2 regions of the Streptomyces sp. NBC_00984 genome follow, and region 1 is predicted to be linked to the other one. Evidence: riboswitches for the same ligand, from Rfam matches in the RefSeq annotation. Region 1 holds a riboswitch; the other holds the start of a gene.
The links. Region 1 has a riboswitch for thiamine pyrophosphate ahead of thiO (glycine oxidase ThiO). Riboswitches for the same ligand answer to the same signal wherever they lie in the genome.

Region 1 (4,207 bases):
GGTAGACCGTGGCCATGCCGCCCACGGCGATGCGGGCATCGACGCGGTAGCGGCCGTCGAGCAGCTGCCCGACAAGAGGGTCCTGGAGGGTCGTATCCACGCAGGCGAGTCTACGAGCCGCCACGGACACGGCCCACGGGCCGGGGCACTCCCGGGGCCGTACTGCAGCCGAGCCGTGACAGGAACATGCGCTGTCCGCCGTACCGGCGGCTCAGAAGGCCGGGCGCTCCGGGTCCAGCACCGCGCGCCCCTCCACCGGCGACGACGCCTCGGCGAAGTGGCGGCGCGGAATCCGGCCGGCCCGGTACGCCAGCCGCCCGCCCGCCACCGCGTGCCGCATCGCCGTGGCCATCAGCTCGGGCTCCTGGGCCCGGGTCACCGCGGACGCCAGCATCACCGCCGCGCACCCCAGCTCCATCGCGAGCGCCGCGTCGGAGGCCGTCCCGGCGCCCGCGTCGAGGATCACCGGCACCCGGGCCTGCTCGACGATCAGCTGGAAGTTGTGCGGATTGCGGATGCCGAGCCCGGAGCCGATGGGGGAGCCGAGCGGCATGACCGCCGCGCACCCCACGTCCTGGAGCCTGCGGGCCAGCACCGGGTCGTCATTGGTGTACGGCAGCACGGTGAAGCCGTCGTCCACCAGGATCTCCGCGGCGTCCAGCAGCTCGATCGGGTCGGGCAGCAGGGTCCGCTCGTCGGCCACCACCTCCAGCTTGATCCAGTCGGTGCCGAGCGCCTCGCGGGCCAGCCGGGCGGTCAGCACGGCCTCGCCCGCGGTGAAGCAGCCCGCCGTGTTGGGCAGGACGCGGATGGAGAGCCGCCGCAGGACGGAGAGCACCGAGCCCTGCACGGTCGGGTCGAGGCGGCGCATCGCGACGGTGGTCAGCTCGGTGCCGGACGCGGTCAGGGAGCGCTCCAGCACGTCGAGGCTCGGCGCCCCGCCCGTGCCCATGATCAGCCGGGAGCCGAACGTGGTGTCGCCGAGGGCGAAGAGGTCGTCCGCCATGGTCAGCCTCCCTGGACCGCGGTCAGGACCTCGACGCGGTCCCCGTCGCGGAGTGCGGCGGCCGACCACTGGCCGCGCGGTACGACGGTCTCGTTGACGGCGGCCGCGACGCCGGAGCGCGCGGCGGTCAGGGTGGCGACCAGGGCGTCCAGGGTGGTGCCCGCGGCGAGGAGCCGCACCTCGCCGTTCACGGACACGGACACGGAGGGGGGTACGGGCTCGGCGGTCATGCGGGCTGCTCCTGACGTACGGGGGCGGCGGCGGACGAGAAACGGCGCGGGGTGAAGGGACGGGCCGGCTCGGGCGGCTCGCCGCCGGTGAGGAGCTCCGCCATGACGTCACCGGTGATGGGGGTGAGCAGCACCCCGTTGCGGTGGTGGCCGGTGGCGAGATGGAGGCCGGGCAGGGCGGTGGGGCCGAGCAGCGGGGCGTTGTCGGGGGAGGCGGGGCGCAGGCCGGCCAGGGTCTCGGTGAGCGGCAGCTCGGTGATGCCGGGTACCAGCTCGTGGGCGTCCCGCAGCAGCTCGTAGACGCCGCCCGCGGTGACGGTGGTGTCCCAGCCCAGCTCCTCGCTGGTGGCACCGACGACCAGTTCGCCGTTCTCGCGCGGCACCAGATAGACATGGCTGCCCCGGACCACGGCCCGTACCGTCCGGCTCAGGAACGGTGCGTACGGGGCCGGCACGGTCAGCCGCAGCACCTGGCCCTTCACCGGCCGGACCGGCGGCACGACCTCGTCCGGCAGCCCCGGCAGCCGGCCACTGAGGCTGCCCGCGGCGAGCACGACCTGGTCGGCCGCGAGCTCCGTGCCCCCGGCGAGCACCGCTCCGGCGGCCCGGTCGCCCACCACGCTCAGGCGCTCCACCCAGCCGCGGTGGAAGACCACCCCGGCCCGCTCGCAGGCGGTCAGCAGGGCGGCGGCCAGCCGGCGGGGATCGATCTGGTGGTCGCCGTCGACCCGCAGACCGCCGCGGACACCCGGCGCGAGCATCGGCTCCAGCCGGCGGCACTCACGGCCGGTGAGCCACTCCGACTCCAGGCCCGAACGCCGCTGCAGGGCGTGCAGGTCCCGCAGATGGGCGCGGTCGTCGGAGTCCAGCGCGACGGCCAGGGTGCCGCAGGCGCGGAAGCCGGTCTCCTGCCCGCTCGCCGCCTCCAGCTCGGCCGCGAAGGCCGGATAACGGGCGGCGGAGGCGACGTTGAGGCCCAGCAGGAGCTGTTCGCCGTAGTGGAGTTCGGTGACGGCGGCCAGCATGCCGGCCGCCACCCGGGCGGCCCCGCCACCCGGTTCGGGGTCGGCGACCGCGGTGCGCAGCCCGCGTTGCGCGGCCCGCCAGGCGGTCACCAGGCCGATGATCCCGCCCCCGATGACCAGGACATCGGATCCGTTTCCGTTCCGAGAAGAACGCATGGGCTTCCAGCCCCTCCCTTCGCCGGCATGACCCGGATCAGGTTCGTACGGTCGGAGGCCGCCCAGCCTCCCTCTCAGCCCGGTGCGTCCGGGCTCCCGCGAGTGCTTTACGTCGGCCACCTTAACCCCGGCCACCCGGCCCGGTAAGGGAGCAGCCGCCGTGGCCCGTCCGCTCGACGGACTCGTCCTTCACCGGTGGCCGGCCGGACGCCCGGCCGGATCGGCACCCGGACCGGCGACACCCTCGCTTCCACCCCGTGGGAGTCGCGGGAGAGCGGCGGGACGAGCACGGTCGGAGAACACACCCTTTCCTGACGATCTATCAGGTGCTTAAGGTGTACGGGTGAGCGAGCAGCAGCAGTCGGAACAGCCGGAACGGCGGGCGGGACGCCGCGTCGTCATCGTCGGTGCGGGCATGGCCGGGGTGCAGACCGCGGTGGCCCTGCGGGAGCAGGGCTTCACCGGCCCCGTCACCCTGATCGGCGCCGAACCGCATCAGCCCTACGACCGGCCTCCGCTGTCCAAGGCGGTGCTCCTCGGCAAGGCCGAGGACTCCGCCTTCGACATCGACTTCGAGGCGCTGGAGATCGATCTGCGACTGGGCCGCGACGTCACCGGTGTGCGGCCCGCGGCGCATGAGCTGGACACCCCGTCGGGACCCGTCCCCTACGACGTCCTGGTGATCGCGACCGGTGCCGAACCGGTCGTCCTGCCCGGGTCCGAGGGCGTTCCCGGCGTCCATCTGCTGCGCACCCTCGACGACGCGGCACGACTGCGGCCGGTCCTCGACGAGCAGCACGGCGTCGTGGTCGTCGGCGCGGGCTGGATCGGTGCCGAGTTCGCCACCGCGGCCCGCGCCGCGGGCTGCGCGGTCACCGTCGTCGAGGCCGCCGACCGGCCCCTCGCGGGCGCGATGCCCGCGGAGGTCGCCGCCCCGATGGCCGCCTGGTACGCGGAGAGCGGCGCCGAACTCCTCACCGGAGCCCGGGTCGCCCGCATCGAGCCGGGCCGGGTGGTCCTCGCGGACGGCCGTACGGTCCCGGCCGGAGCGGTCGTCGTCGGAATCGGCGCCCGGCCCGCCACCGGCTGGCTGGCCGGCTCCGGCATCGCGCTCGGCCCCGACGGATCGGTGACCGCCGACGGGGCGCTGCGCACCTCTCTGCCCGATGTGTACGCGGTCGGCGACTGTGCCTCGTTCCCCTCCGCCCGGTACGGCGAACGCCTGCTCGTCCACCACTGGGACAACGCGCTCCAGGGCCCGCGCACCGCCGCCGCCAACATCATCGGGGCAGTCGCCGCCGACGGCCCGGCGCCGATGACCTACGACCCCGTGCCGTACTTCTGGTCCGAGCAGTTCGACCGGTTCGTGCAGTACGCGGGCCACCACGGGAGCGCCGACACCTTGCTGTGGCGCGGCGATCCGGCCGCAGCCGCCTGGTCGGTGTGCTGGCTGCGCGAGGGCGTGCTGGTCGCGGTTCTCGCCGTCGGCCGGCCGCGCGATCTGGCGCAGGGGCGCAAGCTCATCGAGGTGGGGGCGCGGCTCGATCCGGCGCGGGCCGGTGACCCCTCCGTACCGCTGAAGTCGGCGATCCGTCAGTAGGCGTACGGAAAGCGGACGTTGGCGTCCGACATGTGGGCTCCCCCTTGGAGGCGGGCGGAAATTAGTGCACTGTGCATCTTTTGGATTGCTCATTTCACACTCTTCGAAGGATGCGCATGTTCCGGCACAGATGGGCCCGCGCGCTGCGCGGAATCTCCATGGCCTCGGCGTCGATCGCCCTCGTCGGTGG
Region 2 (4,207 bases), 2.1 Mb from region 1:
GCACGGTCTGTGCGGCCATCCCGATCACAGCCGGATTCACCGCCGCCGCGATGGCGATTTCCGTACCCTTGGAACAGGAAAGCCGGTTGCTCCCCGCAGTCGAACAACTACGTGGCGAAGTGGCCAACCTCTTGCGTTCGCTCGTGTTCTCTATCAGTATCTGAAAAATCACTCCTTGTGATCTGCTATCGCGTGCACCACGATGGCGTCAATAGGGCCACGGGGGATCATTCCTGGCCAGATTCATCTACTGCGGGGTTGAACGATGCGCGAGTCGGTTCAAGCTGAGGTCATGATGAGCTTCCTCGTCTCCGAGGAGCTCTCTTTCCGGATCCCGGTGGAGCTCCGGTACGAGGTCTGCGATCCGTATGCGATCCGGATGACCTTCCATCTGCCCGGTGACGCCCCCGTCACCTGGGCATTCGGCCGTGAGCTGCTGCTCGACGGCCTCAACAGCCCCAGTGGTGACGGTGATGTGCACATCGGACCCACCGAGCCCGAGGGGCTTTCCGACGTACATATCCGGCTCCAGGTCGGCGAGGACCGGGCCCTCTTCAGGGCCGGTACGGCACCACTTGTGGCGTTTCTCGACCGGACCGACAAGCTTGTGCCGCTTGGGCAGGAGTGCACGCTGGGTGACTTCGAGGGCAACCTGGAGGACGCCCTGGGCCGGATCCTTGCCGAGGAACAGAACGCCGGCTGACAAGAACGGCGCCGCCGACCGGCTCGCCGGTCGAACACGGTACCTGCCGAATGGGTGAATTGTTCACCTGACGGAGACGTTCAAGGCTTCGTCCTACGACGACGGCCTTTCCCGGCCCGTACGGGTGCCGAAGCTCCGGCTTCCGCGCCGAGCCCTGTGCGGTCCGCGGAGACGACCAGCGCAGCGAGCACCGTCGTCACCGGCACCGAGGCGACCAGTCCGATCGAGCCGACCAGCGTTCGTATGATCTCCTCCGCCACCAGCTCGCTGTTGGCCACCGTCCCCACGCTGCTCTGCGCGATGGAGAACAGCAGCAGCAACGGCATTGCGGCGCCCGCGTAGGCGAGCACCAGCGTATTGACGACCGAGGCGATGTGGTCCCGTCCGATCCTGATGCCTGCCCGGTAGAGGCCCCGCACACCCAACGTCGGGTTCGCCTGGTGCAGTTCCCAGACCGCCGATGTCTGGGTCACGGTCACATCGTCGAGGACGCCGAGCGAACCGATGATGACACCGGCCAGCAGCAGACCGCTCATGTCGATGTGCGGGTACAGGCCGTGGATGAGGCCGGTGTTGTCGTCGGTGTTGCCGGTCAGGCTCGCCCAGCCGATGAAGAGCGATCCGAGCAGCCCGATCAGCAGCAGCGAGATCAGCGTGCCGATCACCGCGACCGAGGTGCGGGCGGTCAGGCCGTGGCACGTGTAGAGCGCGATCAGCATGATCGCGCTGGCCCCGACCACCGCGACGAGCAGCGGATTCGAGCCCTGGAGAATGGCCGGGAGGATGAACAGGGTCAGCACGGCGAAGGACACGGCGAGCGCGACCAGCGCCATCACCCCGCGCATGCGGCCCACCGCGACCACGACCAGGGCGAAGATCCCGGCCAGCAGGGCCATCGGGAACTTCCGGTTCACGTCCGTCACCGAATACTGCAGATCATGGGGCGCGTCGGGGGCGTACGCCACGACCACGCCCTGACCCTCGCGCAACTGGCGCGGTGCGTCCGGCGGGACGACCTCGGTGAAGGTCCGGCCCTTGTCGTGACCGGTCGTCACCTCGATCGTGGACTTCTTGCACAGTCCCTTTCCGCTTCCCGAGGGCGGTGAGGTGTCCCCGCCGACGGGCATCTGGACCACGTTCACGTCCTTGCAGCCCACCATGTCGACATTCACCACCTTTCCCTGCTGGGTCTGCCGGTCGAATCCGACGCCGGTCCGCTCGTGCGGCGGCGCACCACCCGGCCAGAGCGCCACCAGACCGACGACGACGGCGGTGGCGAACGGGATCAGTACGGCCGCGATGACCTTGCGCAGATGTTTGGAGACGGGCGCGGCAGGGCCGTGGCTGTGCGAGTGGCCGTGCTGATGGCCCTGCGGTTCATGCTCGATATCGAGGGACGTCACCGGCCGATCATCGCAAGAAGGGACGGGCCCTCTGTTCATTACGCCGGACGGGGCGCTAGCGTGGAGGAACCTTTGCACACGCGGGAGCTCGGAGCACCGGGCTGAGAGGGCGCTGATATCCGTACGTCCGTACGGGACAGGCTGCGCCGACCGCCGAACCTGTTACCGGGTAATGCCGGCGTAGGGAGTAGGTCTCATGACCACAGCGGACGCACGCACGCCTGCCTCGAACCAGAGCGACGAGGCCGGGAAGTCCATCGGCTGGCACAAGGGGTACGTCCAGGGCTCGCGCCCGGACCTCCGGGTGCCGGTCCGTCAGGTGCACCTCACCAACGGCAAGGACGTGACGCTGTACGACACGTCGGGGCCGTACACCGATCCCACCGTCGAGACCGATGTCCGCCGCGGGCTCGCACCGCTGCGGGAGAACTGGATCGTCGCCCGCGGTGACACCGAGGAGTATCCGGGCCGCCCCGCCCGCCCCGAGGACGACGGGCTCAAGCACACCTCGCCGCGCGGTGGACTGCGCAACCTCGACGCGGTCTTCCCCGGCCGCCCGCGCCTGCCGCGCCGCAGCCGGGACGGGCAGCCGGTGACCCAGCTCGCGTACGCCCGCCGGGGCGAGATCACCCCGGAGATGGAGTACGTGGCCATCCGGGAGAACGTCGAGCCCGAGGTGGTGCGCGAGGAGATCGCGGCCGGCCGGGCCGTGCTGCCGGCCAACGTCAACCACCCCGAGATCGAGCCGATGATCATCGGCAAGCGGTTCCTGGTGAAGGTCAATGCCAACATCGGCAACTCCGCGGTGACGTCCTCCATCGAGGAGGAGGTGGAGAAGATGACGTGGGCGACGCGCTGGGGCGCCGACACCGTCATGGATCTGTCCACCGGCCGCAACATTCACACCACCCGTGAGTGGGTTCTGCGCAATTCACCCGTGCCGATCGGCACGGTTCCGCTCTACCAGGCCCTTGAAAAGGTCGACGGCCGGGCGGAGGAACTGACGTGGGAGATCTACAAGGACACCGTCATCGAACAGGCCGAGCAGGGCGTCGACTACATGACGGTCCACGCCGGCGTGCGCCTGCCGTACGTACCGCTGACCGCCCGCCGCAAGACCGGCATCGTTTCCCGCGGCGGCTCGATCATGGCGGCGTGGTGCCTCGCGCACCACAAGGAGTCCTTCCTGTACGAGCACTTCGAGGAGCTCTGCGAGATCCTCGCGACCTACGACGTGACGTACTCGCTGGGCGACGGGCTGCGTCCCGGCTCGATCGCCGACGCCAATGACGAGGCCCAGTTCGCCGAACTGCGCACGCTCGGCGAGCTGAACACGGTCGCCAAGCGGTTCGGCGTCCAGACCATGATCGAGGGGCCGGGCCATGTCCCGATGCACAAGATCAAGGAGAACATCGACCTTCAGCAGGAGATCTGCGAGGAGGCGCCGTTCTACACGCTCGGCCCGCTGACCACCGATGTCGCTCCGGCGTACGACCACATCACCTCGGGCATCGGCGCGGCGATGATCGCGTGGTGGGGGACGGCGATGCTCTGCTACGTCACGCCGAAGGAGCACCTCGGCCTGCCCAACCGGGACGATGTGAAGACCGGCGTCATCACCTACAAGATCGCGGCGCATGCGGCGGACCTCGCCAAGGGGCACCCGGGGGCGCAGGACTGGGACGACGCCCTCTCCGACGCCCGTTTCGAGTTCCGCTGGGAGGACCAGTTCAATCTGGCTCTCGACCCGGACACCGCACGGGAGTTCCACGACGAGACACTGCCCGCCGAGCCGGCGAAGACGGCGCACTTCTGCTCGATGTGCGGTCCGAAGTTCTGTTCGATGAAGATCTCCCAGGACATCCGGCGCGAGCACGGCGGTTCGCAGACGGAGATCGAGGCGGGCATGGCGGAGAAGTCCAAGGAGTTCGCGGCGGCCGGCAACCGGGTCTATCTGCCGATTGCGGACTGACCGTATCCGGGAGGAGGTATCGCCCCGGGGACTCCTGTCTCCGGGGCGACCGCTCCTGCCGTCCGGCCGGTGTGTGGGCCCGGTCAGTCCAGTTCGTGCTCGGGACCGCCGAAGTCGGGGCTGGTGAAG

Region 2: another riboswitch for thiamine pyrophosphate. It lies ahead of thiC (phosphomethylpyrimidine synthase ThiC); the one in region 1 lies ahead of thiO (glycine oxidase ThiO).

Annotation. Positions count from the first base shown of each region.
Region 1 covers NZ_CP108734.1:6,626,940-6,631,146, forward strand. The annotation lists gene pknB (Stk1 family PASTA domain-containing Ser/Thr kinase) at 1-100, opposite strand, end outside; gene OG520_RS29620 (thiazole synthase) at 212-1,006, opposite strand; gene thiS (sulfur carrier protein ThiS) at 1,009-1,236, opposite strand; gene thiO (glycine oxidase ThiO) at 1,233-2,417, opposite strand; TPP riboswitch at 2,415-2,527, opposite strand; gene OG520_RS29635 (NAD(P)/FAD-dependent oxidoreductase) at 2,761-4,017, shown strand; gene OG520_RS29640 (peptide-N4-asparagine amidase) at 4,134-4,207, shown strand, end outside.
Region 2 covers NZ_CP108734.1:4,523,495-4,527,701, reverse strand. The annotation lists gene OG520_RS20090 (IclR family transcriptional regulator) at 1-164, shown strand, start outside; gene OG520_RS20085 (SsgA family sporulation/cell division regulator) at 266-703, shown strand; gene OG520_RS20080 (YibE/F family protein) at 784-2,145, opposite strand; TPP riboswitch at 2,177-2,310, shown strand; gene thiC (phosphomethylpyrimidine synthase ThiC) at 2,303-4,078, shown strand; gene OG520_RS20070 (hypothetical protein) at 4,162-4,207, opposite strand, start outside.